One region of the Acetobacterium wieringae genome, then DNA from elsewhere that is predicted to be linked to it. Evidence: predicted binding sites of a transcription regulator. Region 1 holds the regulator's gene; each other region holds the start of a gene.

What was found. The regulator HrcA, encoded in region 1, represses chaperone genes, less so after heat shock. The targets are predictions, from matches to a motif close to TGTTAGCACTCNNNNNNNNNGAGTGCTAACA.
Region 2: a site for HrcA is predicted at 1,795-1,825, ahead of groES (co-chaperone GroES). Genes of this name have one in related genera too.
Region 3: a site for HrcA is predicted at 3,966-3,996, ahead of htpG (molecular chaperone HtpG). Genes of this name have one in related genera too.

The regions. Positions count from the first base shown of each region.
Region 1 covers NZ_CP097897.1:886,525-892,432, forward strand. Annotated here, with positions in the region: gene CHL1_RS04365 (glutamate-5-semialdehyde dehydrogenase) at 1-84, opposite strand, end outside; gene CHL1_RS04370 (tyrosine-protein phosphatase) at 356-1,468, opposite strand; gene hemW (radical SAM family heme chaperone HemW) at 1,578-2,747, shown strand; gene hrcA (heat-inducible transcriptional repressor HrcA) at 2,896-3,930, shown strand; gene grpE (nucleotide exchange factor GrpE) at 3,939-4,511, shown strand; gene dnaK (molecular chaperone DnaK) at 4,639-5,908, shown strand, end outside.
Region 2 covers NZ_CP097897.1:1,501,551-1,507,458, forward strand. Annotated here, with positions in the region: gene CHL1_RS07230 (TIGR01906 family membrane protein) at 1-607, shown strand, start outside; gene tsaD (tRNA (adenosine(37)-N6)-threonylcarbamoyltransferase complex transferase subunit TsaD) at 625-1,638, shown strand; gene groES (co-chaperone GroES) at 1,875-2,159, shown strand; gene groL (chaperonin GroEL) at 2,190-3,821, shown strand; gene CHL1_RS07250 (hypothetical protein) at 3,923-4,156, opposite strand; gene CHL1_RS07255 (ABC-F family ATP-binding cassette domain-containing protein) at 4,198-5,908, opposite strand, start outside.
Region 3 covers NZ_CP097897.1:2,053,872-2,059,779, forward strand. Annotated here, with positions in the region: gene CHL1_RS10005 (ABC-F family ATP-binding cassette domain-containing protein) at 1-1,289, opposite strand, end outside; gene htpG (molecular chaperone HtpG) at 2,043-3,938, opposite strand; gene CHL1_RS10015 (LL-diaminopimelate aminotransferase) at 4,138-5,373, opposite strand; gene CHL1_RS10020 (diaminopimelate decarboxylase) at 5,568-5,908, opposite strand, start outside.

The DNA.
Region 1 (5,908 bases):
CCCGGCATTTCGCAGCTGACCGTCGGTGGCTGCTAACAGGATGCCCGCCTCCCGGGCGATTTTTCCGCATTGTTCCATTTGCATTGGCATTTCCTCCTAAATTTTGGGATTGGGTTTTTAGGGCGAGGGTCTGACCCCTTGGTCATCACGGATCGCTCCTACAAACTAATGTGTGATAGTCGTATTTAAAAATATGGATTCGTAGGGGCGGGTTTTACCCGCCGGGACGTTTGTATATTGACTAACGTTCCGGGCGAATGCGATTCGCCCCTACACTATGATGTGTGACATTATATGTGTTAACAGAGTTATTGTTTTCTTCGTTGGGGTGGGTAAGCCACCCCAATGACGGCCTTTATTTTGCCAATAAATTTTCTCGAATCTTCTTAAAATCTTTCTCCCGTAGATCCGTTTTTTCCATTAAATAGGTTTCGACATTACCGAAATTGGTGTTTATATAGTCCATGGAAATTTTTAACCACTCAGGCTTGACACCATAAAATTCCCAGAGGTGATAATTTTCAATACCCAGTTCCTCGGACATAATGTTACCCAGCAGGTTAAAACTCTCGTCGAAGGTCAGATTCGTCAGCGTATAGTCAGACAGGATCACATCTTCACTAACGCCTAAAATGCTCAGAATCAGATAAGTCATAAAACCGGTACGATCTTTACCGTTGGTGCAATGATAAAGAATTGGGTATTCCGATGGTTCGGTTAGGTATTTGAGCACTTCGGCAAAGCACTGGGCCCGATCTTCGGTCTGGATTTTGTAAATATGGCGCATAAATGCATCAATTACGCCCGGTTGGGTGAAATCCTGATGATCCAGGCCCATATCTGCACTGGTGAAAATTGGCAGCAGATGGTATTCCGTATTTTTGGGCAACCGATCAGCCTGACGCTTTGATTTGGATTCATTTCTGAAATCAAAGACATGTTTAAGGCGTAGGGCCGAAAAATAGTCGACATCCTTATCGGAAAGGTGGGCCAGCTCTTCACTACGGATCACTTTTCGCCACTTGATTTTGCGACCATCGATTCCCGTGTAGCCGCCGATATCCCGAATGTTGATGGAATTTTCCAGTTGGATCAGACGTTTGCTCAATTGGGTTTCTTCACAAAAAATCAGATTGTTTTCATCTTTGAAATTATATAAGATCCGACCATTGGGGGCAATCAACCCGGGATAGGTGGATTTTTGCGGTTCGGACTCGAAAACTGGAGCAACCTCAGCGGAGGCGGTTATACCCGGTTTATCAGGCTGAGCGGATTCTGTCGTGGACATAGATACTGGGGGCGAATTTTCGTACAGGGGTTCGTCGTGAATCGTTTCTTTATTGAGCGCTTCAGACCAGTCAGTAGATGGGATTGATGGTTTTTTCTTGATTCGTTTTCTAACCAGAAAATAAGCGGGGATAGCGGCAGCAGCGCCAGCAATAATGGCAAGGGTGGTCGTTTTTTTCATTGATGATTTCCTTTCTGTGACTTCCATGATATCTGTTTTTTGATTCATTATATGTTATGATTATAGCATATAATGAATCAAAAAAGTCCTAAAATGTGAGGAGTTAATAATGAATACGTTAAAAGTTGATAGCGGGGGAGGACTGGGTATTTATTGTCATATTCCGTTTTGTCTCAAAAAATGTGCCTACTGTGATTTTTCGTCATTCTCTCATCAGACTGAGGCAGTGATCAGGGATTATTTTGCAGCTTTGCATAAGGAAATTAGAAAATTTTCCGAAGAAAATAAAGGATCAATTTTACCAGCAGTGGATACCATCTATTTTGGTGGGGGAACACCTTCTGCAGTTGATGTCAGACACATCGAAGCTACCCTTTTGCTGTTAAATGAAGTATTTCAGATAAAGGACGATGCCGAAATCACCATTGAAATCAATCCCGGGACGCTGACTACCGATAAAGCCAGACGCTACAAAAAGGCGGGGATCAATCGGGCCAGCGTGGGGCTGCAGGCCTGGCAGGATTTTCTGCTAAAAATCCTTGGTCGGGTTCACAGTCAGGCCGATTTTAAAAAAGCGATGGAGCTCTTAAAAGAAGCGGGATTCAGTAATTTTAGCGTGGATGTAATGGTGGGCTTGCCGGGACAAAAGCTCGAGGATGTAATGGAAACCTTGCAGGCGGTAATAAAATATGCCCCCACCCATCTTTCCTGTTATAGCCTGATTTTGGAGTCGGGAACACCAATGGCCAACTGGGTGGAGTCGGGGCAGTTGGAGCTGCCGGATGAAGATGAGGAACGGGAAATGCACTGGGCCGTGGATGCTTTTCTAAACGAACAGGGATTTTTGCATTATGAAATATCCAGCTTCTGTCGACCCGGATATGAGAGCCGACATAATGTAAAATATTGGGAACTGGTTCCTTACCTGGGTTTTGGTTTGGGGGCTCATGGTTATTTTAACGGCCAACGTTATGGAAACAGTAATGAACTTAACGAGTATTGTCAGTTGCTGAAAGCGGACAAATCACCGTCAATTTTTGAACCGGCGATGACGCCGGAGGAGCAAATGCGTGAGTGGATGTTTTTAGGTTTACGCAAACTGGGTGGGATTCGGGAGGACGATTTTTGCGCCCGTTTTGGAGAAAGCTATTTTGTCCCGTTTGGTGAGGTTATCCAGTCGCTGATCACCGCCAGATTACTGGTATGGGACGGGTCGGTTTTGAAGTTGACACCCAGGGGGCAGGACTTTGGAAATCAGGTATTTATGGCTTTTGTCTAGATGCAATCAGGTCGAAAAAATAACTTAAGAAAACTTTAAAAAGTGAGTAAGCCATTATAGAAACTAGTTGACAAAGTAGGGGTAGGGTGTTATATTTAACTCAGATGTTAGCACTCAATTATTGCGAGTGCTAATAACGAGGTGAATCATGGAACTTAACGCACGTAAAAAGAAAATATTAGAAGTGATCATCCGTGACTACATCAATACCGCCGAGCCGGTTGGCTCCCGGACGCTTTCAAAAAGATGTAATTTGGGTATCAGTCCGGCCACCATTCGAAATGAGATGGCTGATCTTGAAGAACTGGGTTTTCTGGTTCAACCCCATACCTCTTCGGGACGGATTCCAACCCAGCAAGCCTATCGTTATTACGTTGATGAAATTATGGAGATCCAAAAACTTGAGAAGATGATCCGGACGGATATTCATCGCGGTTTTCTGGATCATACCACTGAACTGGGACCGACGATGTCGCATACTGCTCAGGTTTTGTCGCAGCTAACCAACTATACAGCAGTTGTTCTGGCGCCTCGGGTTACAAATTTTAACTGTAAGCATGTCCAAATTGTTTCTTTAATTAAAAACAGGGTACTTATGGTAGTAGTGACTCAGGAAGGGATGGCTAAAAATATTGAGGTAACCCTTTCTCAGGAGGTTGATACCATCCTGGCGCTGAAGCTTTCCAATGTGATTAATGGATTTTTAAAAAATACCGTTCTCAGTGAGATGAGTTCGGATTTAATTGATCAAATTCAGGAATTGTCCCCGGCGGAAAGTAAATTGATCCATGAGATTATCCCGCATCTAAAAAAAGCCTTGATGGAGGACGCTTCGGAGGTTCACTCCACCGGATTAACCAATCTATTTAATTATCCGGAGTTCAGCGACGTCAATAAGATTAAGCAATTGATCAATATTGTTCAGGAAAAGCAGGTGCTCTCAGAAATGATGGCATCCAAGGATGGCAATCAGGTCATTCGGATAAAAATAGGGAGTGAAAATGACAATGAAAATCTTAAAGACTTCAGCATTATTACTTCCACCTACGAGTTGGATGGCGAAATGATGGGCGCCTTTGGCGTAATCGGACCCACCCGGATGAACTATGACAATGTGTCGTCGGTTCTTAACTATATCCGCAATGAGTTAAATTTACATATCTCAAATTTATTAATGAAATAGGTGATTAGATGATAAAAGAAGAGGAAATTAAAACAGAAACCGCTTTTGAAACAGATGAAGCGCTTTTAGATGAAGCAGAAACAGTAGCCGATGAGGCCGCAGCAGAGGAAACCGCAGAGACATCTCCGGAAGAGGTATTAAAGGAGATTGTAAAGGAGGATGAGGCCGTCTTGAATCGCCTGATCAGACTTCAGGCTGATTTTGAGAATTTTAAAAAGCGGAGTCAAAAAGAAAAAACAGAAATGTATCAATTTGCATCAGAGAACTTTGCCACCAAGCTGTTGCCGGTAATGGATAATCTGGAGCGGGCGGAAGCCGCCTTAGCCGATGCCAGCGAGGAAGCCAAGGGTTATATTGATGGACTGGAAATGGTTTTTAAGCAGCTTAAGGATGTTCTCAAAGAAGAAGGACTGGAAGAAATTATCTGCGAAGGTCCTTTTGATCCCAATCTTCACCATGGCGTTGCTGTTGGTGAGGACGAAGAAAAAGAAGACCAGGAGATCATGGATGTATTTCAGAAAGGTTATAAGTTCAAGGGCAAGGTAATCCGGCCAGCCATGGTTAAGGTTTGCAGCAAGTAGCATTGCAGCAGCTAAAAATGAAATTATAATTAGCAATAGAATCATAAAGAATCAAAAATTCGCTGGTCTTATCACCAGAAACGAGTTTTTATTTAAAAAATAGTAAACAATTCAGGAGGAAATAGATATGAGTAAAGAAAAAATTATCGGGATTGACTTAGGAACCACAAACTCTTGTGTAGCCGTATTAGAAGGCGGTGAAGCCGTCGTAATCCCTAATGCTGAAGGAAATAGAACGACCCCATCGGTTGTTGCGTTTGCCAAAGATGGTGAACGACTGGTGGGACAGGTTGCCAAACGACAGGCAGTTACCAATCCGGATCGCACCATTTCGTCAATTAAACGGGATATGGGCACCGACCGTAAAGTAACCGTCGATGACAAAAGTTATACCCCTCAGGAAATTTCAGCCATGATTCTGCAAAAGCTTAAAGCGGATGCCGAAGCGTATTTGGGTGAAACTGTCAGTAAAGCGGTTATCACCGTACCTGCCTACTTCAGTGATGCCCAAAGACAGGCGACCAAAGATGCCGGACGGATTGCTGGTCTGGAAGTACTGCGAATAATCAATGAACCAACCGCAGCAGCGCTGGCTTATGGTTTGGATAAAGATGCCAATGACAAAATTATGGTCTATGACTTGGGTGGCGGAACATTTGACGTATCCATTCTGGAACTGGGGGATGGCGTTTTCGAAGTTAAAGCAACCAATGGAAACAATCACCTGGGTGGTGATGACTTTGACCAGAAAATCATTGACTGGATGGCTGCTGAATTTAAGAAAAGCCATGGAATTGATCTTAAAAATGACAAAATGGCGCTGCAGCGACTTAAAGAAGCAGCAGAAAAGGCCAAAATTGAATTATCGACGGTTATGAAATCAGACATTAATCTACCCTTTATCACCGCCACGGCAGAAGGTCCACAGCATTTGGAATTATCCCTGACCCGGGCAAAATTTGATGAGCTGACCTCAGATCTGGTTAAGAGCACCATTGGACCGGTTGAAAAAGCCATGAAAGATGCCGGCCTTTCTAAAAATGAATTGGACAAGGTAATTTTAGTTGGGGGCTCGACCCGAACCCCATCCGTACAGGATGCCGTTAAAAACATTACCGGTGAAGAAGCTTACAAAGGGATTAACCCGGATGAATGTGTAGCCATCGGAGCGGCAATTCAAGCGGGGGTATTAGCTGGCGAAGTTCATGATGTATTACTGCTTGATGTCACCCCATTATCTCTGGGAATTGAAACATTAGGTGGAGTATTCACCCGGTTGATCGATAGAAACACCACGATTCCGACCAAGAAAAGTCAGACATTCTCAACTGCAGCAGACAATCAAACGGCTGTTGACATCCATGTTTTACAGGGTGAACGAGAAATGTCCAAGGATA
Region 2 (5,908 bases), 620 kb from region 1:
TTACATGGATCAGATGGAAAAAAATCAGGTCACTGATAACACTGGTATCTATCCCCCAGATATGGAACTGGTGGTCGATGAAATCATCAGCTACCTCAAGGGCGACCGGAAGGATTTTGACATCCAGGCCCGTTTAGCCATTGGAAGTGCCAAAAACGTTGTCGACAGTGTTTCAATTTTTAATGACAAAGAAATCACCCATATGGACGATGTCAGAGACTTGTTGCTTTTCTTTCTCGGTCTTCGGGACGCCGCTCTGATTCTGGCGCTGATCGCTTTTCTGGTGCTGTTAAAATACGATCGCCAGGCCATTATCAAGGCCTTGTTCTATGGATCGGCCACGTTTATGGTGATCTTGCTGATTGTTGGTGCGAGTTTTATTTTTAATTTCAATAACACCTTTATCCTCTTCCATCAGTTATTTTTTTCCAACGACTTATGGATTATGGATCCTTCCACCGACCGACTGATCTGGATTGTCCCCGAGCCCTTCTTCTTCGCCATGATCGGTCGAATGGTCATCTATATTCTAATGCCCCTGGGACTCACCACCCTGGGAATGGGGCTGGTTTTGAAAAAGAAAAACATAAAAATAAATAACGAGTAATTCTAATCGAGGTAAACATGAAAATTCTTAGTATTGAGACATCCTGTGACGAAACATCCGTGGCCATTGTTGAAGATGGCCGGAACATATTGACCAACCGGATTTATTCCCAGATTGATATTCATCAGAAATATGGGGGCGTGGTACCAGAGATTGCCTCCCGCAACCATGTCACCAAACTGCCCTACATTATCGACGAAGCCCTGGCAGAAAGTAAACTATCTCTGGCCGAGGTGGACGCCATTGCCGTGACCAACGGTCCCGGTCTGGTGGGAGCGCTGCTGATTGGGCTCTCCACAGCCAAAGCAATGGCTTACAGTCTCGGAAAACCGTTAATCGGGGTACACCATATTGAAGGCCATATTGCCGCTAATTTTTTGCAGTTTCCGGAGCTTGCACCGCCATTTTTGACATTGGTGGTATCCGGCGACCACAGTCATCTGGTCCTGGTGGAAGATTATCAGACCTTCAAGGTACTGGGTCGAACCATCGATGATGCGGCCGGAGAAGCCTTTGACAAAATTTCCCGGGTTTTGGGCTTGGGATATCCCGGCGGTCCGGCCATTGATGCTGCGGCCAAAAATGGCAACCCCGAGGCGATCGCTTTTCCCAGGGTGATGCTGGATAAAACTGAGTATAATTTTAGCTTCAGCGGTTTGAAATCGGCGGTGCTCAATTACCTCAACGGCAAGAAAATGAAAAATGAGGCGGTCAATCCCGATGATGTGGCCGCATCGTTTCAGCTGGCCGTTATCGAGGTGCTGGTCAGCAAAACCATTGCCTGTGCCAACAGTATTGGCATGAAGAGTATCTGCATGGCGGGCGGGGTGTCCTGTAATTCGTTGCTGCGAAAAATGATGGGACAGGCAGCCGCTGATGCGGGCATGACCTTGTACTATCCAGATCCTATTCTCTGTACCGATAACGCCGCTATGATCGGTTCGATGGCTTACTATAATTATATCAATGGGGAAGAGAGCGACCTAAGTCTCAATGGCATTCCGGGTTTAAAAATCGGAACCCGTCAATAAAGGCAGACAGGAAATACGGCCTGTCGACAAAAGGGTAGACACGTTTATATAAAGAGAAGTGTACCATCTTTAAAAATTAAAACAATCTTAAAAAAAATTAAGATGAACGAAAAGGGAAAAAATACTTGCAATCAATCTGCAAATCATTTAAAATACTATTAGCACTCAAGATGAATGAGTGCTAATAAATGAAATAAAAGGTACAGCGTACCCAATATAATCAAATGGAGGAAAAAATGAGTTTAAGACCTTTAGGTGACAAAGTAGTAATTAAAGTTAAAGCTGAAGAAGTAAAAACTGTTGGTGGAATTGTTTTACCAGGATCAGCCCAGGAAAAACCACAGCAGGGTAAAGTAGTGGCTGTCGGAACTGGCGAAATTATCGATGGTAAAAAGGTGCCATTGGATGTTAAGGTAGATGATGAAGTTATCTATTCCAAATATTCCGGCAATGAAGTAAAAATTGGCGATGAAGAGTTTTTAATCATCCGTCAGGCTGATATTTTAGCAATTGTAGAATAATAAAATTTAGAAAAACAGGAGGAAAATAATATGGCTAAAGAGATTAAATTTCGTGAAGACGCCAGAGCATCTCTGATCACTGGTGTAGATAAATTAGCAAATACTGTTAAGGTGACATTAGGACCAAAAGGAAGAAATGTTATTTTAGCTAAATCATACGGTTCACCAACTATCACCAATGATGGGGTAACCATTGCCAAAGAAATTGAGCTGGAAGATGCCTTTGAAAACATGGGTGCTCAACTGGTTAAGGAAGTTGCTACTAAAACAAATGACGTCGCAGGGGACGGAACAACCACAGCTACTTTATTGGCTCAGGCAATTGTTCGTGAAGGTAACCGTAACGTTGTTGCCGGTGCAAACCCAATGGTTCTTAAAAAAGGGATTGAAAAAGCAGTTGCGACTGTTGTCGAAGAATTAAAAGCAAACAGTAAAAAAATTGAAAGCAAAGAAGCAATCGCTCAGGTTGCATCCATTTCGGCAGCCGATGCCGAAATTGGAAAACTGATTTCCGAAGCGATGGACAAAGTCGGTGATGACGGCGTTATCACCGTTGAAGAAGGCAAAGGAATGGGTACTGAACTGGAATTTACCGAAGGGATGCAATTCGACCGGGGCTACTTATCAGCTTATATGGTCACTGACACCGAAAAAATGGTTGCCATCCTGGATAATCCCTATATCTTAATCACCGACAAAAAAATCTCCAACATCCAGGAAATTTTACCAGTTTTAGAACAAATTGTTCAAACCGGCAGCAAGCTGTTAATCATTGCTGAAGATGTAGAAGGAGAAGCTCTGGCAACATTGGTTGTTAATAAATTACGGGGAACCTTTAACTGTGTCGCAGTAAAAGCTCCTGGCTTTGGCGATCGTCGTAAAGCAATGCTGGCTGATATTGCCGCATTAACTGGTGGAGAAGTGATCTCGGACGAATTAGGCTTAGAATTAAAAACCACAACCATTGAACAATTAGGCCGTGCCCGTCAGGTAAAAGTTGACAAAGAAGATACCATTATTGTTGAAGGTAGCGGAAATAAAGAGGCTGTTGAAGAACGAATCCGTCAGATCAAAGCGCAGATTCCAGAAACTTCTTCCGAATATGATAAAGAAAAACTTCAGGAACGTTTGGCTAAATTATCCGGCGGCGTAGCAGTTATCCAAGTTGGTGCAGCCACTGAAACTGAACTGAAAGAAATCAAATACCGTATCGAAGATGCATTAAATGCGACTCGGGCAGCGGTTGAAGAAGGCGTTGTATCCGGTGGCGGTACCGCTTATATTAATGCGATTCCAAAGGTTGACGCTTTAATTGAAACCCTGGAAGGCGACGAAAAAACCGGCGCTGGTATCATCCGTCGGGCGATTGAAGAACCAATGCGACAAATTGCTGAAAATGCTGGTCTTGAAGGATCGGTTATTGTTTCACAAATGGCTGGTAAAGCTGTTGGCGTTGGCTATGATGCTTCTAAAGGCGAATTTGTTGATATGTTCAAAGCGGGCATTATTGACCCGACCAAGGTTACCCGTTCAGCGATTCAAAATGCCGCCAGTGTTTCGGCAATGTTCTTAACCACTGAAGTAGCGGTTGCTGATCTTCCAAGCGAAGATGCCAGTATGGGCGGAATGCCAGGTGGCATGGGCGGAATGCCAATGATGTAAGCCTCCGGCTGCATCAGTAGATAAACTAAAATAATTAATATAAGCAACCAAAAAGGCAGTCTCTCGCGAGGCTGCCTTTTTAATTGCGGTTTTAGAAGCATTTAGTCGACATTGTAGGGGATCCCGGCGAATAGCACTTCCATCTCCGGTTGTTCCAGCTCTGCCAGTTTGATAATGAGACCATTGATTAAAGTGATCAGGGCTTGGGCATCGGGAGATTCATCATCGATCGGTTTGGCAGCATAAAGGGCAACCAGCATGGTGTTGCGGGTGGTTCCTTTCACTTCTTTAAACAGGGTATTTAATACCTTTTTTTCATTTTTAGTCAGTTCCATTTCTTCCTCCAATAATATATTATTGCTTTATTAAACGATTGTTACTCGGTTTCCAGAGCCAGTAAGGCGACTTCCCAGGAATCCGTTAACTCAGATAATTGCTGTTTGAGTGCTTCATAGGACAGATTGATCTCAGCTGCCAAAGCCAGGTTATCATAGAAATCCGGAGCACACATGGCAGTTTCAATGGATTCGATTTTCTGTTCAGTCACTAGTATGGTTTCTTCAATTTCCTTAACCTGCTTCTTCAAGAGCCGAATACGGGCTTCTTCTTCTTTTTGCTTTTTGCGATCCGTTCGCTGCTGTGTTTTGGTTACAATTGTTTTATTCTCTTCGGCCAGAACAGCTGCCCGGGCGGAAGCATCCGCCTTTTGTTTTAAATAGTCATCATAGTTGCCCAGATGGATTTCCATCCCATCAGCTGAGAACTGGTAGATCTGGGTTGAAATTCGATTTAAAAAATACCGGTCATGGGAGATAAACAGTAAGGTGCCCTCATATTGGCTCAAGGCATTTTCAAGGATTTCTTTGGTGTCCATGTCAATGTGATTGGTCGGCTCATCCATCAATAAGAAGTTGGACTGAGAAATCATCAAGCGGGCCAACAGCAACCGGGCCTTTTCACCGCCAGATAGGGTGCCAATCGGTTTAAAGACCTCATCGCCGACAAATAAAAAGGCCGCCAGGATATTGCGCAATTCGCCTTCAGTCAGTTTCGAATCGACATCCCACAGGGCTTCCAGCAGATTTTCATTGTAGAATTGCTTCAGAGCCTGATGTTCCTGATCGAAATAACCGATATGGACCTTCTGACCCAGTCGGATTTCGCCGGCATCGGCGACCAACTTTTTCTGCAAAATGCGAAAAAGGGTTGTTTTTCCGGCACCATTGGGTCCAATGATGCCGATTTTATCACCGCGATGAATTTCAAAATTCATATTCTGAAAAAGCAGACGATCGCCAAAGGATTTTTTAATCCCTGTCACCGCCAAAACGTCATTGCCGCTTTTAACCCGGGGGACAAAGCTGAAATGGCTGTTATGAGCAGTTTCGACCTTGTCGAGCAACTCAATCTTACTGAGGGCTTTTTCCCGGCTTGAAGCCCGTTTTGAGCTTTTGATGGAGTTATAAGCCCGGAACCGGTCGATGACTTCCTGCTGGTGTTTGATTTCTTTAAGTTGTTGTTGATACTGATGATTTTGTTCCATCATATCCTGTCGCTTTTTTAGTGCATACTGGGTATAATTGCCTTGATATTCTTTGATGTTTTTCTGGGATACTTCGATAATTGAAGTACAGACTTTATCGATAAAATAGCGGTCATGAGACACGATGACAAAAGTACCGGGGTAATTTTTAAGATATTGTTCCAACCACTGCAGGGCATCGATATCGAGGTAGTTGGTGGGCTCATCCAATAAGAGCAGTTCCGGTTCCTGAAGTAGGATCTGGCCCAACGTAGCACGGGTTTTTTCACCGCCGCTAAGCATCGAGAAGGCTTTAGTTTGATCTTCGGGCTTAAAACCGAGGCCATTGATGACACCCCGAATTCGGCTGGGGTATTCATAACCGTGTTGTTCGGCAAAACTTTCTTGCAATTCCCCAAACTCCAGCATCAGTTTTTCCTGCTCTGCCCCGGTGCTGTCGGCAATGGCAGCGCCAATTTGTTTGATTCGCTTTTCCATGTCGATCAGCGGTTTAAATACATCAGTGAGCATTTCGAGTAGGGTTGTGTTCTCGGCAATTGTGGAC
Region 3 (5,908 bases), 1.2 Mb from region 1:
TTGGCCTTTAAACCACACTGGGCCAGATAGCGCCGCAACTGACTCTGAGACAGTTTGGGATAAGCATCGGAGACCACCTGAATGGGGGTCAGGGTGGGATTATCCCAGTTGAGATCCTGTTCAAAATAGGCGACCTTGATATTGTCGGCAAATTTAAATTTGCCGGAAATCGCCGGGATCTGCTTGATCAGGGTTTTAAGCAGGGTGGATTTGCCAATCCCGTTAAACCCGGTAATCACGGTTTTCTGACCTGACTCGATTTTAAAATTAAGTTTAGATAGCAGCGGATAATCATAGCCAATTTCCAGATCTTTGGCACTCAAAGAACGTTGGGCCGAAATGTGCAATGCGTTAAAGCGGAAATTGGGTTTGGGCACCAGTTCCGGTGGTGGCAGCCGATCAATTTTATCCAATTGCTTCTGCCGGCTTTTGGCCATACTGGCGGTGGCAGCCCGGGCTTTGTTTTTGGAAATATAGTCTTCAAATTTCTTGATCTCCTTTTTCTGGGCCTCAAATTCCCGGATATAACTTTCCCGTCTGAGACCTTTCAGCTCAATGAACTTTGAAATGTTACCGCTGTATTTTTTAATGGTGCAGAATTCGATGTCGCAGACACAGGTGGTAATCTTGTCCAGAAAATCAAAGTCATGAGAAATCACCAGAAAGGTGCCCTCATAGGTTTTTAAATAATCGGTGAGCCAGGTCACATGCTCCTTGTCCAAAAAGTTGGTGGGTTCATCCAGCAGCAGCACATTGGGTTCTTCCAACAGCAGCTTGGCCAGAATAACCTTGGCCCGCTGCCCTCCGCTGAGCGTCTCCAGAATGGTGTCCATCCCCAAAGCGGTAATTCCCAAACCGTCAGCAATTTTTAAAACACGGCTTTCCAATTCGTAAAAGCCCGAGTTTTCCAGTAGGCTCTGCAGATCTGCGGCCCGGTTCATGGCTTTTTCACTGCAGTCGCTGGCCATGTTTTCATAAATTCTGGTCAACTGGGCTTCGGTTTCGTAGAGCTCATGAAACGATGTTTTCAGATAGTCAAACACCGTAATCTCCTGATCAATCTGGGCATGCTGATCCAGATATCCGACCTTAATGCCCTTTTGCCAGCGAATCTCCCCACCATCGGGAATGATTTCACCAATTAGGGTATTTAACAAAGTGGTCTTGCCAGTACCATTACGTCCGACAATCCCCATGTGCTCACCTTTGAACAGTTCAAAGGAAGCCTCTTGATATAAAATTTTATCACCAAACGAATGTGATAAATTGATAACGTCCAATAGTCCCATTTTTTTCTCCTTTAAAAATTCACAAAATAAAAACAGAGAGTCACCCTTATACTGACTCTCTGTCATTATAAAAGGCCATAACGAGCATTGCGTTATGGCCTTAAAACTTTTTGTATGGCTATCGGTTTAGGCGCAGTAAAACAAAGTATAGCATGCTATAGCCTATAATCAAACAAATAACGTAGTACCGACAATTGTTATATCATGTTGTTTGCATCAGAGCGGACACGGCGATAGCCTGTCCGAGTCTGCAGGAAACAACAGATTAACAATTGGTCGGTACGGGAGTTTGCCAATAAACTCTAGTAAACTGCTATCCTATCAAGCGCTTAGACCGATGAGAATAAAAGTTTTACACTTTATCTTTAGGCTCTAAACAATGTCTCATCGATAATCCCATTGTCAGAGCTGCTTCAATTGTTAAAATCATCATCTCATACCTTTCAGTTACTGTTATTAGTGTAGCAAAATTGCCAGCACTTGTCAAATAGCACTGGCATCTCGGTAATTGTTGTGATTGAAAATAAGGTAAATTAGCAATAACGCAGTACCGACAATTGTTAGATCATGTTGTTTGCATCAGAGCGGACACGGCGATAGCCTGCGCAAAGGCAACGAGCCAATCACAAGCTGGCTTGTAGTTGGCGACTGCCTGCGACTAATAAGAAATTTATAATTTCTTATTAGTGTCCGATTCTGCAGCAAACAACAGATTAACAATTGATCGGTACGGTATCTCAAGCGAATCTCTGATTACATCAGCTTGCTGATATTTTTGGTAAAGGCCACCACATCGTCCAGTGGCAGTCCGGCAATCAGGCGGGCTTGATTGTAAAGCAGTTCGGTGTAAAGGGCAAATTGCTCGTCGTCGGCTTCATAGAAAGTTTTCAGTTTTTCATAAACCGGATGGTTTTTGTTGATTTCCAGCACTTTCTTGGCCTTCACATCGCCACCCTGGGGCATGGTGTTTAAGGTCATTTCCATTTCAATGGACAGATCCCCTTCAGTGGACAGATAGGCCACGTCATCTTTTAAATGAGCGGTGGTTTTAACCTTGACCACCTCATCACCGATCAGTTCTTTCATTTTTGCCAACAGCTTTTCATCCATTTCGGAAGTCTGCTCAGCATCATCTTTCTGATCTTCTTCCGGTGCCTCCAGGCCCAGATTCTGGCTGGATACGGAACGGAATTCTTTTTCTCCGTATTGTCTTAAAGTCTGGGTAACAAACTCATCAATGGTTTCGGTTAAATACAGGATCTCATAATCTTTATCCTTGATGATGGAAACCTGGGGCAGCTTTTCAAGCTGACTGACCGATGAGCCGGTGGCATAATAGATGTATTTCTGATCTTCCGGCATCCGCTCGACGTATTCCTTGAGGGTGACCATATTGCCTTCTTTAGACGAATAGAAGAGCAGGAAGTCCTGAAGTTTTTCTTTGTCCTGGCCCCATTTATCATAGGTTCCTACTTTTAACTGATTGCCAAAGGCTTTAAAGAATTTTTCATAGGTTTCCCGATCGTTTTCCTGCATTTTCTTCAGTTCTTCGGAGATTCGGGAATCGATTTTACGGCTGATCAGACGCAGCTGACGATCCTGCTGGAGCATTTCCCGGGAAATATTCAGGGAAATATCTTCCGAATCTACCACCCCTTTGACAAAGCTGAAGTAATCCGGCAGCAGCTCACTGCATTTTTCCATAATCAGCACGCCATTGGAATAAAGCTCCAGACCTTTTTCATAGTCCCGGGTGTAGTAGTCAAAAGGCGCCTGACCGGGAATATAAAGAATCGCCTTATAGCTCATGGCCCCTTCAATACTGAGGTGGACATGAGCGAGCGGTGCATCAAAGCCCAATCGTTTGTCATGATAGAAATTGTTGTAATCTTCATCGGTGAGCTCATTTTTATTTTTGCGCCAGATCGGGATCATCGAGTTTAACACATCATCCGATAGATAGGTTTCATATTCCGGCTTGTCGCTGTCTTTGGTTTCTTCTTTAATACGGCTGTTTTCAACTACCATTTTAATGGGGTAGCGGATAAAGTTGGAGTAATGCTCTACCAGATGACGGATTCGGTAGGGCTCCAGATAGTCGTCATAATTGTTGTCTTCGGTATTTTCTTTGAGATGCAGGGTAATTTTAGAGCCATGGGTTTTACGGGTTCCCGGTTCGATGGTATAACCGTCAGCCCCTTCTGAAACCCATAAATAAGACTGCTCGGAATCAACCGCCCTGGTTTCCACAGTAACCTTATCAGCCACCATAAAGGCTGAATAGAAACCGACCCCAAACTGACCGATGATATCAAAATCTTCTTCCATTTCCTGTTCACTTTTGAAATCGCTGGAGCCGCTTTTGGCAATGGTTCCCAGATTGTCGTCCAATTCCGCTTCGGTCATCCCGATCCCAGTGTCTTCAATGGTCAGGGTGCGGTTGTCCTTGTCGGGATGAATCCGGATATAGTAGTCGTCTTTATTAAAGGTTTTATCTTTGTCGGTTAATGTTTTGTAGTAAACCTTGTCAATGGCATCCGATGCATTTGAAATCAATTCCCGTAGAAAAATTTCTTTATTGGTATAAATTGAATTGATCATCAAATCCATCAGACGTTTGGATTCTGATTTAAACTGCTTCTTTTCCATAACATACCTCTTCTTCATTTTGTATATTGTTAGCACTCTTTCTGAAAGAGTGCTAACAATATTGTAAGTAACTTTATTAAAAGTGTCAACACTTTTAATGATTTTTTAAGGCTGAATGACTGCTTTGGGGTAAGTAACTATTCCCATAAAAAATACCCGGACAAGCATTGTTGCCGGGTATCTTTTGTTTAGCAGGATCTTATAATTTAAATTCGGTGGTGAAACGCCTTATCGCTTCTTCGGTGTTTTCTTTGCTGCCGAAGGCGGTAAGCCTAAAATAGCCTTCACCGCTGGGACCAAAGCCCACCCCAGGAGTTCCGACAATGTTGACCTCGGTGAGGAGTTTGTCAAAGAAGCTCCATGAATCCATGCCCTCTGGCGTTTTCAGCCAGATATAGGGAGCATTGACACCGCCAAAAACTTCAATGCCAGTACTGGCAACCCCTTCACGGATCATCTTGGCGTTATTCATATAGTATGCCACCAGAGCCTTAATCTGCGCTTGACCGGCTTCGGTATACACCGCTTCAGCGCCTTTTTGAATGATGTAGGGCACACCATTGAATTTAGTACAGTGGCGACGGTTCCATAGTTTATTGATTTCAACCGGCTCCCCGGCTTCAGTGTAGCCCATCACTTCTTTGGGCACCACCACATAGGAGCAACGGGTTCCGGTGAAGCCAGCATTTTTTGAGAAGCTACGGAATTCAATGGCAACCGCTTTGGCACCTTCGATCTCATAGATACTATGAGGGACATCATCTTCCTGAATATAGGCTTCATAAGCTGCGTCATACAGAATAATGGCCTGGTTAGCTTTGGCATAATCCACCCACTTTTTCAGTTCGGTTTTATTAATGGTGGTGCCAGTCGGGTTATTGGGAAAACAAAGATAGATCAGATCCACCTTTTCGGTTGGTAATTGGGGAACAAAGCCATTTTCAGCGGTACAGGGAATGTAGACCATGTCGCTCCATTTGCCATCGGCCCCTAAGGTACCACTGCGACCAGCCATAACGTTGCTGTCGACATAGACCGGGTATACCGGATCGGTGATAGCAATTCTGGTATTCTGACTGAAGATTTCCTGAAAATTGGCAGTGTCGCTTTTGGAACCGTCACTGACAAAGATTTCGTCCACCGCCAGTTCAACGCCCCGGGCTTTAAAATCAAACTCGATAATTTTTTCCAGCAGGAAATCATAGCCCTGTTCTGGGCCATAACCCTTAAATGTTGCTTCGCTGGCCATTTCGTCAACAGCGCTGTGCAAACCAGCAATCACGGCTTCGGGTAGCGGTTTAGTGACATCACCAATCCCCAACCGGATAATGTTCGCCTCGGGATTTGCATTTTTGTAAGCTTCAACCCGTCGTGCGATTTCTGAAAATAGGTAGGAACCAGGTAATTTTAGATAATTTTCATTAATTAATGCCATTTTATTTTTTTCCTTTCGTTATCGTCTCTTGATAATTTAATAAAGTCCTCTTGAAAGAACCGTACCGACAAATGTTAATCTGTTGTATGCTGCAGGATCGAACAGGTCAATGACCTGTTCGATCCTGCAGCATACAACATGATGTAACATTTTTAGGTACTCAGTTTTTTTAATATTAGTGTTACTATTTAAAACTACTTTTTCCACTTGGAAAAATCCAGGGTGGCGAAATAGTCCGCTGGGGTTTCAGCCCGACGGATCAGTTCGGTGCTGCCATCTTCTTTTAGCAGTACTTCTGCAGAACGCAGCTTGCCGTTGTAGTTGTAGCCCATGGCAAAACCGTGGGCCCCAGTATCGTGAAGAACCACCAGATCACCGATATCAATTTTAGGAAGCTTGCGGTCGATGGCGAACTTGTCGTTATTTTCACATAAGCCCCCGGTGACATCGTAAACGTGATCCAAGGGGGCATCTTCCTTACCCATCACGGTGATGTGATGATAGGCCCCATACATGGCCGGTCGCATCAGGTTGG